Regions from separate parts of the Paenibacillus sp. GP183 genome, predicted to be linked through region 1. Evidence: riboswitches for the same ligand, from Rfam matches in the RefSeq annotation. Region 1 holds a riboswitch; each other region holds the start of a gene.
What was found. Region 1 has a riboswitch for cyclic di-AMP ahead of BLV33_RS10470 (APC family permease). Riboswitches for the same ligand answer to the same signal wherever they lie in the genome.

Region 2: linked by a shared signal. The riboswitch ahead of BLV33_RS19970 (hypothetical protein) and the one ahead of BLV33_RS10470 (APC family permease) in region 1 are both predicted to bind cyclic di-AMP.
Region 3: linked by a shared signal. The riboswitch ahead of BLV33_RS20505 (3D domain-containing protein) and the one ahead of BLV33_RS10470 (APC family permease) in region 1 are both predicted to bind cyclic di-AMP.

What each region holds. Positions count from the first base shown of each region.
Region 1 is NZ_FNSW01000001.1:2,099,827-2,107,389, forward strand. It holds gene BLV33_RS10440 (ABC transporter ATP-binding protein) at 1-653, shown strand, start outside; gene BLV33_RS10445 (COG4280 domain-containing protein) at 677-1,459, shown strand; gene BLV33_RS10450 (hypothetical protein) at 1,461-1,661, shown strand; partial or broken gene BLV33_RS28740 (ATP-binding cassette domain-containing protein) at 1,726-1,842, shown strand; gene BLV33_RS10460 (hypothetical protein) at 1,867-2,448, opposite strand; gene BLV33_RS10465 (MBL fold metallo-hydrolase) at 2,953-3,705, shown strand; cyclic di-AMP (ydaO/yuaA leader) riboswitch at 4,052-4,197, shown strand; gene BLV33_RS10470 (APC family permease) at 4,296-6,128, shown strand; gene argS (arginine--tRNA ligase) at 6,136-7,563, opposite strand, start outside.
Region 2 is NZ_FNSW01000001.1:4,054,475-4,056,879, reverse strand. It holds cyclic di-AMP (ydaO/yuaA leader) riboswitch at 68-263, opposite strand; cyclic di-AMP (ydaO/yuaA leader) riboswitch at 609-822, shown strand; gene BLV33_RS19970 (hypothetical protein) at 934-1,437, shown strand; gene BLV33_RS28895 (hypothetical protein) at 1,652-1,912, shown strand.
Region 3 is NZ_FNSW01000001.1:4,161,902-4,169,464, reverse strand. It holds partial or broken gene BLV33_RS20535 (M48 family metalloprotease) at 1-449, opposite strand, end outside; gene BLV33_RS20525 (hypothetical protein) at 424-618, opposite strand; gene ald (alanine dehydrogenase) at 852-1,967, shown strand; gene BLV33_RS20515 (YjcZ family sporulation protein) at 2,147-2,248, opposite strand; gene BLV33_RS20510 (S66 peptidase family protein) at 2,382-3,302, opposite strand; cyclic di-AMP (ydaO/yuaA leader) riboswitch at 3,415-3,581, shown strand; gene BLV33_RS20505 (3D domain-containing protein) at 3,591-4,247, shown strand; gene BLV33_RS20500 (polysaccharide deacetylase family protein) at 4,323-5,339, opposite strand; gene BLV33_RS20495 (hypothetical protein) at 5,489-5,794, shown strand; gene BLV33_RS20490 (sugar phosphate isomerase/epimerase family protein) at 5,876-6,727, opposite strand; gene BLV33_RS20485 (AraC family transcriptional regulator) at 6,857-7,563, shown strand, end outside.

The DNA of each region.
Region 1 (7,563 bases):
CACGTGTTGTTGAGACCCTATCTATTTTCCATATGGAAGAATATGTCGCAAGATATCCGCATGAATTATCGGGAGGGCAAAAGCAAAGAATCGCCATGGCTCGCGCCATTGCGCCTAAACCTCATTTGATTTTAATGGATGAACCGTTATCAAGTCTGGATGCGGGTCTTCGGGACGAGATGAGGTATGAATTAGTTCGAATTTTCAAAAGCTTAAACATGACGGTCGTTTATGTCACTCATGACCAAATGGAAGCCATGAGTATGGCGGATCAGATCGTCATTTTGAAAAATGGAAAATGCGAACAGATCGGGGTACCGGAATCTCTTTATTATGAGCCTGTATCAGAGTACGTAGCAAGGTTTATGGGCGCTGCGAATATCCTTCGTAAGAAGGGGGAGCCTACTGAGAGCTTTATTCGTCCGGACGACGTTCAATTGATTGAATTCGAAAGTGCCGATCAACTCCTTTCTCACCAAGACCAGATAGTTACAGGAAGGATTCTGCAATGTTCCTTTCAAGGTCATAAATATCGGTATTTTGTCGATGTTCCCGATTTTGAAAAGTCCATTGAGGTGACCTATCCGCAAAAAATCAGGATTGGAGAGCAGGTCAGACTATTCATTCCGCTTAATAAATGTCGCGAATTATAGAATTTTTGTTAGGAGTGTTTAACATGTTATTTAATTTTTATGCGATGCTGGCTAGTTTTTTAGGAACAGCTGTCGAATTTATCGAAGCATTAACTATTATTTTGGCGGTAGGAACGGTTCGCGGATGGAAAACCTCTCTATCTGGCGCTGCTGCAGCAATTTTGATTTTGCTTGCTCTGGTCTTGGGGATCGGCGAGTCACTTGTTCAAGTGATTCATATTTTTTGGGTGCAGCTTATTGTGGGTCTGTTTATGCTCTTGTTTGGCATTCGCTGGCTCAGAAAAGCTATCATGCGCTATTCAGGACTTAAAGCTTTACATAATGAAGCTGAAAGTTACCAAGAAGAATTAGATCGTCAACGCAAAGCGGGTAAAGTTAAAAGCGGGATCGATTCTTTCGGGTTTATGACAACGCTGAGCATTACTTTTCTGGAAGGAATGGAAGCGATATTTATCGTGCTCACACTGGGTTCAAGCTCAAAAGCTCCCGGTTCCACACTGATGCAATATACAATTCTAGGAGCCCTTGCAGGTATAGTCGTTGTATTGCTAACCGGAATTTTACTGCGTAAGCCTCTTTCCACAGTGCCTGAAAATACGATGAAGTTTATCGTTGGAGTCATGTTAACCAGCTTCGGCGCTTTTTGGGTAGGGGAAGCTGTCGGGGTTTCTTGGCCTCAAGCGGACCTTTCGATTATTTATATAACGATAACCTTATTACTGTTTTCATGGTTCACAGTTATTCGCGTCAAAAAACTTCTAAGTACTTCCTCTAAAACTAGTCAGTCAAACATGGGGGGCATGTAAGTTGAAAATATTATCTACCTTGTGGGGATTGCTTGTTGACGACGGACGCCTTGCGTCCATACTTTTACTTTCAATAGTCATTGGATGGGGTTTATCCCAAATGCAAAAACCGTTTCTTGCAGCCATTGTGATTTGGGCAGGGTTAATTGTCTCGCTTGCTGTTTCCATTGAACATCAATTGAACTTGAAATTGAAAAAATAAAATGACACCGGAATGAAAAAAAGGCAAGCTGGGGAGATCCCAAGTTTGCCCTTTTGCATTTCCATTGGTGAAGTCATATGGAGATGTGAAGGCAGTGAATAATGTCAGCTTCTCTATGGATGAAGAGAAGATCTATGGACTGCTGGGCAGAAATGGTGCTGGGAAGACGACGATCATGCACTCTTCTTTCTATTAGCAACTGTCATTATTGACCATATACGAAATCGTTCGGCTTCACTTGATCCGTACTTTGCAGAATCATTGATCGTTTCTTAGGATCATAATGGAAATGATATACATCAATGAAATCCTGTCCCGCCCCATATCCGCCAGTCAGTATGAGTTCCCCATTGGCTACCTTGAAGGGGCGGTGCGGCAGCTGGCTTATATTCTTCCAGATCTGTTCCGGTTTCATCTCGAATGATATCGAGAAAGCCTTCCCTTTATTTACTCCGAAAAGGTAAGTTTCGAGACCATGACAATCCGTATAACGTGGAACATACGTGAATATATCCGTATCACCCAAGCTAAATTGCTGCATGATGATGGGTGAATCATTTTGCTGCACAATTTCGAAGTCAGCTGGAAATGTCATTACTTTGATCGGAGTCCCCTGAGATTTGGATTCCCATACAACTTCATATTCTCCTGACCAATTCAGGTCAGTCTCAAGCCCATAACAGCTAGGCGCCCCCAAAGAGGCTACGCTTGCTTTGCTAGCAGGTTTCACGAGCAGCCGCCCATCCGAATGCATCCCAATTGCTCTGATCGAGTCATCTTCTTTCACTAAGTTGACCTCTATAGCTTTTGAAGACGAAATTGACGTAGACGTGGGAGGAAATGATGATGATGCAGGCGTTGGGTCAACCGACAACATAGTCGGAGATGTTCTAAGGTTTGCTGGCCTGTCTCCACAGCTCGTTAACATGAGAGCGAATAATAATATTCCCAGCGTGATAACATTCTTCATTTTTATAGTCCCCTTTACTTACTTATAAATTAACCCTATAGCAAAAAAAAGCCATTTCGAGTAGCTTTCTTCCGACGTGAACGCCAAGCTTTTCATTATTGCTTTCACTTTTATTACTTAAACGTGTATGGAAGAATTTTGTTGCACTAAACTGCCCGTTCATCAAAACAGGTGTGAAACACACAAAATATGACTTGACATAAAATTATTTATATGGTATGATTATAGGTTTTGGTGTTTACATCTGCATTATTTATCGTTAGGATAAAGATTAAGACCCCGGCCGGGTATCTTCCATCCTTCAAAGGAGTGAGAACTTTAGTGCGTATTGATCAAGGTATTGTTATGCTCTCTATCTCAACCCAAATACTGGGCCGTACAGATACAGTCCATCCGGTTCTGCTATGGGACAATCATGACATTGTGCTTGCGGATACGGGTTTTCCAGGTCAGACCAAACAACTCTACTCCGCAGCGGACTCCAATGGAGTAGATTTGGACCGGCTGAACAGAATCATAATCACGCATCAAGACATTGATCATATCGGTAATCTACAAGTCTTAGTTGAGGGCTCATCCTCACGAATCGAAGTGTCGGCACATGTGATCGAGAAGCCATACGTTCAGGGGGATAGAAGACTTCTCCGGTTTACGGACGATGCGATTGCTCGTATTGATATGCTTCCTGACCACGTGCCGGAGTCCTTCCGGAAAGGGCTCAAAGCAATAATGCTTCATCCGCCGCGGGCCGCAGTCGATCTTGTTATCGCCGATGGCGAGCGTCTTCCATGGTGCGGAGGAATCATTGTTATCGATACGCCAGGCCATACGTCAGGACATATTAGTCTTTTTCATGAACCGTCACGCACCTTGATTGCTGGGGATGCTCTCATGGTAAGGGATAACCAGCTATGGGGACCGGATCCCGAGACGACGCTAGATCGGCAGGCCGCTCAAGCTTCTATCGTAAAGCTGTCCTCCTTCGACATCGAATCGGTTATATGTTATCATGGCGGTTTATTTAGAGACAATGTCATGGAGCGGCTGGCAGAGCTTGCAACCGAAGGCGTATAGAGTCGACTTTAACCTAGTGATAAAGCCATTGACAAAAAAAGAGATCCACAGCAACAGCTGTGGATCTTAAGTTTATATATTTTAAAAGGGGGTCGAGTTTTATTATAAGCTTTGTTCATTATCGCAGTGTAAACGGCTTATTTCATTTTGATTACAAATGCCGCTGGAACTGGCTAAAAGTAAGCTAGAGCTTGGGATTACGTGATAACGATAGTTGAAGAAAGATAATCGTATTTGTAAGCGGATTCTTTATCTAATTTATTAGCATTTATCAATTTTTTAATAAATCGTAAGCCTTTACAGTTACCTCATGAAAGAGTAACATTCAATGGGTATAAATTGCATAATGTAATTTTCGCTGAATTTTCTTATCGAAAAACGGGGGAACCAATTTTCTTGGGGTGAATGAGGGTATAGTTACTGTACTTTCTAGGGCAATTCTCGCTGTCCGAATCCGCCAGTTAACCTCGTAAGCGATCGTGGGGAGGACCAGACATGTATACATCACAGGGTCTAGCCTTGTGTTTTTTTGTGCTTTCAAGGATTAAATATCCAGATATACATAACAAGAGCTTTATGGAGGAGTACCCATGACAAGTGATTCACTAAGAAAGATCTTTCTTGGCAAACCATTGAAATCAAGTGAGATTGAGTCAGAAAAAATGCCTACATGGAAGGCTTTGCCGATATTATCATCAGATGCCCTTTCCTCTGTAGCTTACGGTACCGAACAAATCCTGCTCGAGCTCGCTTTGGTAGGTGTAGCGGCTTTTTCCTTTTCGCTGCCGATTGCATTAGCCATTATATTACTTATTGCGATTTTAGTTATCAGTTATCGCTATGTCATTGATGCCTATCCGCAAGGCGGCGGAGCTTATATGGTATCTAAAGAAAATTTAGGTATGATATGGGGTAGATTGGCAGGTGTTTCTCTCCTCATCGACTATACATTAACTGTTGCCGTATCCATCTCAGCTGGTGTGATGGCTATCACTTCTGCGTTTCCAAGTACAGTGAATTATATAGTTCCTATTGCGATTGTATTGGTGTGGTTTATGGTTTTAATGAACCTGCGCGGCACATCAGAATCAGGTACTTTATTTGCACTGCCAACGTATCTATTCATTTTCTGTATGCTTGCCCTGGTTGGAAAAGGTACTTGGGATTTATTAATGGGTACCCCTAGCAATATGCATACTCTCCATCTTCCACCCGCCATACCTAGCGGTCTTACCTTATTTGTACTGCTTAGAGCTTTCTCTTCTGGATGTTCAGCAGTTACAGGAATAGAAGCCATTTCAAATACCGTCCCGAACTTTAAAACTCCCAGCCAGAAAAATGCAAAAAACACACTCGTTATCTTGGCTGTCTTGTTAGCGATTATTTTTGGCGGGGTGACCATACTTGCATTAGCTTATGGAGTCGAACCCGACCAAAATGGCCACACATCCGTTTTATCTATGGTGACGGAGCAAGCCTTTGGTCGAGGCGGCATGTATTTCATCACTCAAATCGGAACGATGCTCATCCTTACATTGGCTGCAAATACGAGCTTTAACGGCTTTCCCGTTCTTGCATCTATTATGGCTATGGATAAAAACTTTCCTAGAATGTTTTCTCATCGAGGCGATCGTTTAGCATACAATTACGGGATCATAACATTGGGTGTTCTGTCGAGTCTCTTATTAATTGCCTTCAAGGGAAAAACAGATCTCCTGATACCGCTCTATGCGATTGGTGTCTTTCTATCATTTACGTTATCGCAAACCGGATTAGTCTTAAAGTGGTTACGTGAAAAACAAAAAGGTTGGATCATTAAAATATTGATAAATGGAATCGGAGCCATTGTAACCTTTGCAGTTGTAATCATTTTTAGCATAACAAAATTTACGGAAGGTGCATGGATTGTCATTATTATCACTCCCATCATGTTGTGGATGATTACGAAAGTGTACAACCATTATGAAGATGTTGCCAATGAATTAAGAATTTGTTTAGATGATCCCTTACCTGAAAAAGAATCCGTTATTATTATACCTATTGCAGGGATACATCGTGTCGTTGCTTCCACGATTGCTTACGCAAAAACGTTGACACCGAATGTCATTGCTTTTTATGTGACCTATTCGGATGAAGATGAGCAAAAGATGGAGGAAAAATGGAAGAAATGGAATCCTGGCGTAAGGCTCATCGTTTTTAAATCACGTTATCGTTCACTATTGAAGCCATTAGAGGAATTTATTGAGCGAGTCCAAACACATGTTGAAGAGAAACAAACCGTGATGGTTATGCTGCCCCAATTTGTGGCCAGCAAATGGTGGCATCGTTTGTTGCACAACCAATCCGCGAAACGCATTCGCTCCAAGCTTCAAGCCAACAAAGATATTGTAGTTACGATTGTGCCTTACCATCTGCATGAATAACAAACATTTATATTTTTTCCGGCGATTCTAAACCAATCAACTTTAATCCATTTCGCAAAGTGATCTTAACGCATTTAACCAAAGCAAGGCGGGCTTCGCGCACGGACACATTGTCGACGAGGATTGGACATTCATGATAAAAGCGATTGAACGCTTGTGCAAGATCAATAAGATACCTGCTTATGATTGAAGGCTCCAGCTTTTGCATCGCCGATTCTATACGCTCGCTAAACATGGAAAGCTCCTTCAGTAAATTTATGGTCGGATCATTGATAAGATGCTCAGAACTAACTTCCATTTCAACTATTAATGTGCCAAATTGATTAACAGCTTTGGCTAGGACGCTTGATGCGCGCGCATGCGAATATTGTACATATGGACCCGTTTCTCCTTCGAAGTTTAACGCTTCTTCCCAAGAGAAAACGATATCCTTAATTCGATTTGTGCTCAAATCGTTAAAAATGACTGCCCCGACGCCAACCTGTCGCGCGACCTCATCCATATTTTCCATATCGGGGTTTCTAGCCTCCATGATGGTTTTTGTTTTAGCTATGGATTGCTGCAAGACATCTTCAAGCTTCACAATATTTCCTTTACGTGTAGAAAGACTCATTCCTTCCAAGCTTACACGTCCAAAAGCAACATGAATGAGATCATTTGACCATTCATGCCCCATTAGCTCGATAATCTTAAACCATTGTTGAAAATGATGGTTCTGCGCGTAGTCGGTCACATAGATTGCTTTGTCAAATCTGTATGTTTCTTTTCTATAGATTGCAGCGGTTATATCACGTGTATGATACAACGAACTACCATCCTTTTTTAGGATTAAAGCCGGCGCCATTTCAAAGGCATCCAATCTTACTAACCAAGCACCTTGATCTTCTTCAAGCAGGTCTTTTTCCTTAAGTTTTTCCACTACTGCTCCCATTTTATCGTTATAGAAGCTCTCTCCAGTATATGAATCAAAGTGAACACCCAGGAGCTGATAAATACGTTTAAATTCCTTCATGCTAATGTCAACAAACCAATGCCATAAACGCAGCGCCTCTTGATCGCCTTGTTCCAATTTTACAAACCAAGCACGAGCTTGATCCTCAAGTAAAGGATTATGCTCCGATTCGTCGTGGAATTTAACATAAAGACGAAGAAGTTCATCAATCCCGCCAATTTCCACATCATTCGAATTTCCCCACAATTCATAAGCAACGATCAGCTTTCCAAACTGCGTACCCCAATCCCCTAGATGATTGATTCCGATACAGGTATAACCTTGAAACGAATAAATCCGATATAACGCATTTCCAATGACTGTGGACCGAAGGTGGGCCACATGAAAGGGTTTTGCTATGTTCGGTGATGAAAAGTCAATGACCACAGTCTTACCTTTTCCAGCGTCTTGAGAGCCATATTGATCTCCCTGGGACAGAATGGT
Region 2 (2,405 bases), 2.0 Mb from region 1:
CGTTGTTTACGCGATCACAAGCCTCATCATCCTCTCATGAACAAATACTTAATGTTGCAATAAGTTGTTGTTCGAACTGCCACGCTTACGAGGTTAGCTGACGGATTCGGGCGGTGAGAGTCGCCCTACCCGGTATATGAACTCCATGTTGTTCATATACCGAGATTCACCCCAGATCCATGTGAACGGCTCTCACACCGCGCACATGTACCTTTTTGGTTCCCCCGTTCCCCTGCTTGCAGGAAACTCAGCGATAAAATTTGGAAGCTTTATTTTCAATCATGAATCGTATCATACGCCTCTCTCCTAAAACTGTAAAGAACAACAGAAATGCTTATTCGATGATGTAAGTCTAAATGTGAAATATTACATCTGAAATGTCCTTATTATCTTCCATTTCCTTCAATAATCTAAGGATTAGGCTTCTTTTCATAATTTTCACCACAAAACAGAGAAATAATAAGCAATCATGTTAATAATAAATGGTAAATGCCATTGAACTCGCTTACATAAGATAAAAAAGCGAAAATATCGCGAATAAACACCTCCTTTATGTTTTACATTCAAAATAGCTCGGCGTATGATTCATTTCATAAACTTCATAGCATTATTCACAATCGCTTAATTCCCGAAAGGGAAGCGGGGGAACCAGGGATAAACGGCTGCGATGTCTAAGCGACGCGCGCGTTTATTTGAAAAAACCATTCAGGAACTATGGTTTTAGGGGTGAATCCATGTACGACAAGCGTAAGTCTTGCGTACGGGTAGGGAATCTCAATTCCGAATCCGACAGCTAACCTCGTAAGCGAATTGAGAGAAAACTTTCGTGCCGCCTGCCAGGTGTTTTTAACTGTGAATGCAAAGTCCACGACTAGAGTTTCTCTAATCGCGGGCTTTTTTTGTATAAAATTATTGGTTCATAGGAGTGATTACATGTTAAGCCCATCTCGTTATTATTTAGGATGTATGTCGAGATTGCTTGAACCGGAAACATTAGAATACAAATGGTTTGGGACTTTGTGGACAATAGAGAAATCACAACAAATTGTAGTTGGGTATTGGTTTGGTCACCGAAAAAATGACATTATCCAAAAAGTGACCGAGCTCGGAGTTACAAACTGGAATGAAGTACTCGATATCGAAAACATTCATGATATTTATAATTCGATCCGTAAAAAGCAAAAAGAAATGGATTGGACACATCGTGCCCGATTACCTGTATATACAAACTTCAAATTGCCGTGGAAACATGTATTACCTGGATGGTATCTCATTCGTTCCCGAAATCAATACCCCTTCCATGTTTCTGCCGTACAAAAAAAGAGACATTTCATCTGGTTAGAGCATGCGGCCGTTTGTGAAAATGAGAAGGATCTTATGGAGTTTTTGCAAAAAGTGAATCAAGAGCACCACATCGAACTACAAAAAATGAACTAAAATAGATCAGGAGCGTGCCATATTTATGATAGAGCTATCGGACCCCTTACCCGTTTTGGACAACCAGAAAGTATTAAACAGCAAAATATGTTCTATGGAAATTTACCAATTTGATTGCCGGTTTGCAGAAAAACGAATCCGTGATTTCAGTAATTGTCATTGCGGTTTATTCAGAATCTCAAGTAACGGCATCTCTGGCTGGGGAGAATACAGGGTGAAAGACGAACATTTCGATTTCATTCGATGGGCATCAGTTTTTATGCATATCAAGGGCCTGTCCATATCCGATGCCGTCCATTTCGTGCAAAATCATAAAGAACCATGGGGAACTATAAGAACCGAGCTCGCTTCTTCCGCTTTACAGGACCTTATAACTCATTTACAAAATCCGAATATTAATGTACCGCAAAATATAAATATTCCAATGGAGCGTTCTTTTTTGTTCGATCAATCGCAATCCTACTTTTCTTTTTAATCATTGATTAATTGTGGTTACCAAAATATTGGTTAGCCCTTAACATAAACTATCTCCTATTGTAAGTACATCTAACTGAGGAGGGCATATGACAAAAATAATCAGTTCCGGTTTCCAACCAAGACAGCCCCAGAAATGCACGGGATGTGTCTGGGGTAGATGGGATGGATCGAAACAATATTGCTCGAGAATTCTTTGTGTTAAAAGGGCCCAAACGAAGTTGAAATAGGTGCCCCCTCTTTATGAGGAGTATATTGACAAAATAAATCCTTTGCAGCCCATATGACGGCTGCTTTTTTCTTGTCAGTTCACATTTGAAATCCGTCCATGTTCATCCTACGGGCATAAAACCGTAAAAACAGAGATTTAATAAGTATTCATATTTATAATAAATGTCATTCGGCATTGAATTCGCTTACATGAGGAAAAAAAGCTAAATTATCCCCATTTAGAGCCTGAATTATGGTTTACTTTCAAATCAGCTCGGCGTAAT
Region 3 (7,563 bases), 2.1 Mb from region 1:
GTTAGCAATGGCGATTTTCTGAAAGGCTCGGATGGCCGCGTCGCCGTTGCCCGTCATTTTCATTTCATACATATCAGCACGATGCTCAATCAATCTCGAAAACGCGTTTTGAGCAGGTGCCGATATGAAGTTCATTCCAGTGACCAGGATCAGCAAGATGGGGAGCGCGGCCAGGTCTCGGATTCCGTGAATTCCCCAATATGACCCCCAGCGGCGAACGATGTATGCATAAGCATGATAGGCCAGCCAAAATCCCAGGAAACTTAAGCAGATTCCAAATAAAATCCCCCAATAGATGTGCTTTTCCACGTATGCCCCATCTCGTGAGCCATAACGGAGAGAATCTCATCCTTCTGAAGCTTGCCTAGAGTCGTATCCCACAGCACAATCCGGGCATTTCCACCGATCCCAGTCACATACGCATTAATTGTATTCGTTCGCTCCGACATAGGATTCGCCCTTTTCAACCTGCTGCGGAACCATAAACGAATAGGGGTCAGCCGACGTTCCCTGAATTTCCTGCGGGATGATGAACAGATTGCCTTTCAGTAAATAAATGCATATGCACAGAGCATAAAATCCAAAACAGATGAAGAGGAACGTATACGATCTTTTCATAAGGCTGTCTTTCCCTTTTTTTCTTTTATTTTACTTCCTATGAAACATCCTTTATATAACTTTTCAGACGGAAAAGCTGGATGCTTTCATTAGAATGATCATGGATCATCGTGTTGCTTTCTTTTTTTATTCAACTGGAAAAATGTGATAATATAGATATTACAGTACTCTGCCAGCTGTTTTTGGGTCTCGCTTTAATAGGTTACGGTTCACTAAAGGAGGAAAAAAGCAACATGATCATCGGAGTACCCAAGGAAATCAAGAATAATGAAAATCGCGTCGCCCTCACACCGGCCGGCGTTAATTCTTTCATTAAAGCTGGTCATCAAGTATTGATCGAAACCCATGCGGGAATGGGGAGCAGTTTTCTCAACGAGGATTATGCGGCGGCAGGCGCTCTGGTTGTCGATCAAGCCGTAGATGTGTGGTCAAGAGCAGATATGATTATGAAGGTGAAAGAGCCTCTTCCCTCCGAGTATGCCTATTTTCGAAAGGACTTAATTTTATTTACATATCTGCACCTGGCTGCAGAACCCGCATTAGCCCAAGCTTTAGTTGATTATGGCGTAACAGCCATCGCGTATGAGACGGTCGAAGTGAATGGCGCATTGCCGCTTTTACTGCCTATGAGTGAGGTAGCAGGCCGCATGTCTGCGCAGATAGGGGCCCAATTTCTGGAGAAACCGCATGGTGGAAAAGGCGTTCTGCTCAGTGGAGTTCCCGGGGTGAGACGCGGTAAGGTGACCGTGATTGGCGGGGGCGTTGTTGGCACGAATGCGGCCAAGATCGCCGCAGGTCTCGGAGCGGACGTAACCGTGATTGACCTGAACCCGGATCGTCTTCGTCAATTGGATGACATATTCGGTACAAGTATTCACACTTTAGTGTCAAATCCGTCCAATATCGCTGAAGCTGTGGCGGAATCGGATCTTGTCATCGGAGCGGTATTAATTCCGGGAGCAAAGGCGCCGAAGCTTGTAACCGAGGACATGGTGAAAGCCATGAGCCCGGGTTCCGTTATTGTGGACGTCGCGATTGATCAAGGCGGTATATTTGCAACCGTGGACCGCATCACGACCCATGATAATCCAACGTATACCAAGCACGGGGTCATTCATTACGCAGTTGCCAATATGCCAGGAGCTGTTCCAAGAACATCTACCCTTGCCTTAACGAATGTAACCGTCCCTTATGGACTGCAGATTGCAAGCAAGGGTCTCAAGCAGTCCATTCAAGATAACCGTGGTCTTAAACTCGGGGTTAATGCTGCAGGCGGCTGCATCACGCATGAAGCTGTGGCCAGAGATTTGGGCTATACCTACAAATCGGTTGAGCAAGCCATCAATTAGTCATTCTTCTACCAAGGATAACCGGCTGCGCCGTCCTAAATGACGAGCGCGTTTGTCAAGGTTGATGCGAAGCTAGTCAAGTTTATAAAAACTTATGCTTTCTGATCAACTCAAAAAAATGCAGCTGAGGGTTCCCCCTCAGACTGCATTTTTATTTGCTGCCTATGCGCGGAATTATCTTACCAAGCAAATGTACACGAAATGATGACCAACAGAATAAAGAGAACCAAAATTGCTGCAGTGCTAGTTCCGTAACCTGCTCCAGCTACTGGATATGACATATATTACCCACTCCTTTCAAACTGAGTTCTCGTTACTTTCCTATACTACGTTAGTTCAAACATCTTGATTGGACATGAGTATAGAGACACGCGCACATTTTTTTAACATGCAGACCTGTCATTTACTCGTAACCTAGCTAACTGTAGGTTCAAGAACCGTTAACGTGGGTGGATTGGTTTTGAGATTAACACTTGCTCCTATTGGAACGGCCGCCTTATAAACCCCATGCGCGGCCGACAAATTTGAAAGAAGCGGCTTGCCCAGAGGTACGATCACTTCATTGATCAAATCATCATAGGTTTTGCCATAAGTGTCCAGGCAATTCGTACATTGCCCCATGACGATACCGATGCAGTCTCTAAATTTCCCTGCCAATATCAAATGATTGATCATCCTGTATACTCTATTGACGGGCTCATGCGTTTCTTCCAGGAATAAAATTTTTCCGAGAGTATCTATTTCATACGGTGTACCTAAAGTATCGACAATGGAAGTAATATTGCCCCCGACAATGGGTCCCGTGACATTACCCGATACTCTGGCTGTCAGCGGAACCCCGGGAGGATTGACAATATTATGCGTGGTCTGAACGACAGAGGTAACTTGAAAAAATTGATTAAAATTATATGCTGGAGTGCTGCTCCTGAAATCAAACAGTAGCAAGCTCGAGAACGTGATCAAATCGGAAAATTGATACAAGGTGTTTAATAGTACTGTAATATCGCTGTAGCCGGACACAATTTTCGGGTGTGCGGCTATCACATTGTAATTCAAGTGAGGAAGAATACCTGCGACTCCAACTCCTCCTCTGGATGGCAGGATCAATTTTACTTTCGGATTATTAAACATGTCCATCAAGTCGGAAGCTCTCTGTTGATCCGTTCCGGCAAGGAAACCATCACTCGCATAAACATACTTGCCCAAAACAACTTGGAATCCCATATTTTCTAATGTCGTAATACTGGATTGAATGATAGAGGGATCCAGTGGACTCCCCAATGTAACAATTCCAACTGTATCTCCAGGCCGCAACCTAGGCGGAGCTATTGCCATATTAACACACCCCTAACCGAGTATATCTCTATATGTATGTTCTGCAGTTAGGAAACATGTTTTTTTGTAGCTGGTAAAATATGTGGGTTTAGTTTTTAAAATGGATATGTTAATCTAGCATAAGCCGAAACTTCCAAAATGGGAGTGCGGGGGATTAATTTACTATGAACGGGAGATATACCTGTTCATTTGGGGTGAATCTCGGCTTAAATCCGAGTAGGGCTACCCTTTGATCCGAACCCGACAACTAACCTCGCAGGCAATCTACTAAAAGGAGCAATAATCTATATGAAAGTTCAAGCTATGAAGGCAACATTGGCCGGGCTTGCCTTAAGCCTGTCTATCGCTGGCTTTTCCATGCCCGCGCACGCCGCGCAATCTTCCGGGACATATGTAACCGGAGCAAACGATACCTTTTGGTTGATTTCGAAAAAGCTTAACATCAATGTGAATGAATTGATGGCAGCCAATTCATCGATCAACCCGCTTAATGTATACGAGGGATTGACTTTAACACTCCCTAACGGCAAGAAATCGACAACAGGATCCAAGACCAAGTCAACTCCTGCTGCCCCACAGACTCCGGCCAATTCGGTCACAACTGCTTCTGGAGCGCCATCGTCCTATAGCAAAGTGATTAACGCAGTTGCAACAGCTTACTCCGAGGTTGCAGCAGAAAATGGAGGTTGGGCAGGCGTTGATTACTTTGGTAATCCGCTGAAAATCGGGACTGTTGCTGTTGATCCCAAAGTCATTCCACTCGGGACCAAGTTATATATAACAGGGTATTCCTCGCCTGGTCTTCCTAAAGGTGGAATGTACGCTACCGCAACGGATATTGGCGGAGCGATTAAGGGTAACCGAGTCGATATATTCAAACCGACCTCAACGGGTCCTGTGGCAGATTTCGGTTTCCAAAATGTAAAAATCTACGTATTGAAGTAATATACATGACCTTCGGTTCAATCGAACCGAAGGTCATTTTATTCTTTGAGACCTTCGGTTCATCGAACCGAAGGTCTATTTATTCTTGGACACATGCAGCAGCTCAGGGATGGTTACCATTTCGTAGCCTTGGCTTTTCAACGTCCGTATAATGGTGGGTATGGCTTTAACGGAACCTGACAAGTCTTCCCCTTCGCCTCCTCCGCAATGCTGCAGGATGATTGCGCCTTGACGATTGGCAGATAGGACATTATGAGAAACCTTGTCGGCGCTAATTCCTTTCCAATCTAAAGAATCTACATTCCAATTGATGATCAGATAACCATGGTCCATGGCCCAGCGAACCTGCTGCTCATTGATGGCCCCATAAGGAGGACGAAGCAGTTTCGGTATATACCCGGTGATCGGTTTCAGGATAGATTGCGTATCGTCGATCTGCTTCTTGAAGTTTGATATGGACAGCTTGGATAAGTCTGCATGGGTGTATGAATGATTCCCGACAATATGGCCTTCTCGTATCATTCTGGCTATGATCTCAGGGTGAGCCTCAGCGCGTTTGCCAATCACGAAGAAGGTCGCATTTACATTGTTTTGCTTCAAGACATCCAGAACCTGCCGCGTAAATATCTCATCAGGGCCATCGTCAAAGGTCAAGGCCACTTTCTTCTCTGTTACGGGTCCGGATAATATAAATGTGCGGTCATATTTTTTTCGGAGCTCCGACAGAGACAATGATTTATGGGCTATGCGTCGTTGCCCGACCGGAACTGATTTTTTGGGTTCACGATACTCGGCTTTGCTTTTATTCCTGCTGGTTTGAGAGCTCGGGTTAAGCACAGATGAATTAGCCGGGGCTTTGGCTTCTAGATTAAGCTCGGACTTAGGCTTATCCAATGGGAAAAGCTGCCTCGACTTAGCCATAACCGGAGGCAGGATTGGATGCTCTGAAGGTATACTTACCCCATTGGGTGCAAGTACGTCCGGTATGACGCCTTCACTGCTGTGATCTTGCTGATGACTGCTCTTAAACCCGCAGCCTGGCAGAAGGCAGCTTGAAATAAAGATAACGCTAAAGATCATTAGATGCTTCATTGTTTAACCTCCCCAAAAGTCTGCCGCATCTTATTCTTGTTTATGTTGTGCGATTTGGATGATCGTTATCCGAATACGGAGGTTGTGAATCCACCTTTGCATTCGTTATAATGAAACCATCTGATTATGGTAAAGGAGGGTTTCATCCCATGAGTAACAAAGAAATCGAAGATGAAGTGATCCGTAATTACCAACGTGAAGAAAATATGATGATTCTTATATTTGCCCAATGGTGCGTGAACCATGACCTCGACCCGGCCGAACTTTACCGCAATGCCTATCCGGAGCAAAAGGATAATGCTTCGCTTCGTCAAGCCCTTGATCTCACTGTACCCAAGGAAGAGGCCGGTGATGTGCCCGATGATACGTTATTGGGGGTGCTTTCTCTGTTTGGCAACGAAGAGCTCGCTTTCGTAGTAACCGAAGAAATTCGCAAAGGCAAACACCGAGCTTAGCTTTCTCTCCAACAAAAAAACCCATCCCCATATATGGGAATGAGCGCAAGCTTAAAGTTTAAAAATCCATTCAAGCTTATATTAATTCAACCATTCCTTAACCTTTTGCCCAAAATAGGACAGCAGTGAAACAGAATCCATATGTCCGCTAAAATCCTCGAAACCCAGATAACCCTCATAGCCTACCGATTTTAAATCGCCCAGCAGGAGCTTCCAATTAGCAATTCCTTGTTGCAGCGGCATCCATTTGCAGGTCCACTCCTCCATTCCGTCCACGATGCGACCGGTGCGTTCCCATCCGGCATTTTTTACATGAACATGGGCCAAATACGGACCTAAGAGTTCGAGCCCCATGCGAAAATTCTCAAATCCTTCATGCACCATATTGCCGGCATCATGCAGTACTCCGATATGTTCAGGATCAAAATGGGAAACAAGTCGATGCGCCAAACCTGTACTAGGCGCAATCGTCACATGATGGATTTCTAACAAGCCTTTTATCCCATATTGCCGGGAAAGCTCCTGAACATGGTGCAAATAATCCACCGCTTCCGCATAAAGGTCATTGTAGTTCTTGCTGCCGTTGTAACGAGGTACGCCCACTCGAATAAAGCCTGCATCCAGCTTTTTGGCGATCTGCATCACTTTTTCCGTGCCAGCCACATCACCGCAAGTTAAATAAGGCGTCACGCTGATGGTTTGTATGCCGTGGCTTTGAACTTGCTCACGCAAGTTCTCCAATTCCTCATCGGAGGTCCCCGGTACAATGGTGGACAGATTATTCCCCCAATAGGATGGCTCTTGACTCGCTGCTTCTTGAGAAATCGGGGCATATCTCCATTCCACGCCTGAAATTCCTGCCGCTGCAGCAGCAGTGATTAGCTCTTCCTTCGTTAAATCCGGCGTCATCACGGTAAACACAGACAGTTTCATAATATCCTCCCGCATAAGAAATAGATGGTGTTGATTATCTTCATTTTGCAGTATAATAAAAACGTATTCATTGCAAATAATGGGCTAAAAAATGCTTTTATTGACCTTGTACAGCAAAGGAGGACTTATATGCTGGAGGTTTATGAGGATTTGCAAAAGTCTATTTATTATAGCCATACCGTTCGAAATGAGCTGCCTAAAGTAGATTTTCACCAGCATCAAGAGCTCTTTGAAATCTACTTTTTTCTCACAGGACATGTTCATTATTTTATTGAAAAACAAGTTTACCCGCTGCAATACGGCGATCTGCTCGTGATGAACAGCAATGAGCTGCATAAGCCCAACTTCCAATCCAATCAAAGGTATGAAGTTATCGTCATCCATTTTAACCCTGCAGTGGTCGCGGAGCTGAGCTCTCCGGACTTTGACCTGCTGGGATGCTTCACTAATCGTCCGCTGGGTGAACAAAATCATATGCGCTTCTCGGATCAGAGGCTTCAGGAGCTTCTTCACTTGTTTGACCGTCTGGAAAAGCTCAGCATGCCGCGAACAGCTGCAGGATCGGACATTCTTTATTTAACTGCCTTTTTGGAGCTGCTGGTCTTTCTGGGCCGTGCTTTTAACAGCGAGCAGCATGGACAGAGCGATGAACCATCCGCTATTCCGGGGAAACTGAGGGATCTACTGCACTATATCGATAACTACCTGGATCAGGATCTGTCGCTGGACAAGCTCGAGCATACCTTTTTCATGAACCGCTCCTACCTGTGCCGTTTGTTCAAAAAGCACACAGGAAGCACCATCCATGAGCATATCCTGTTCAAGCGCATCGCCAA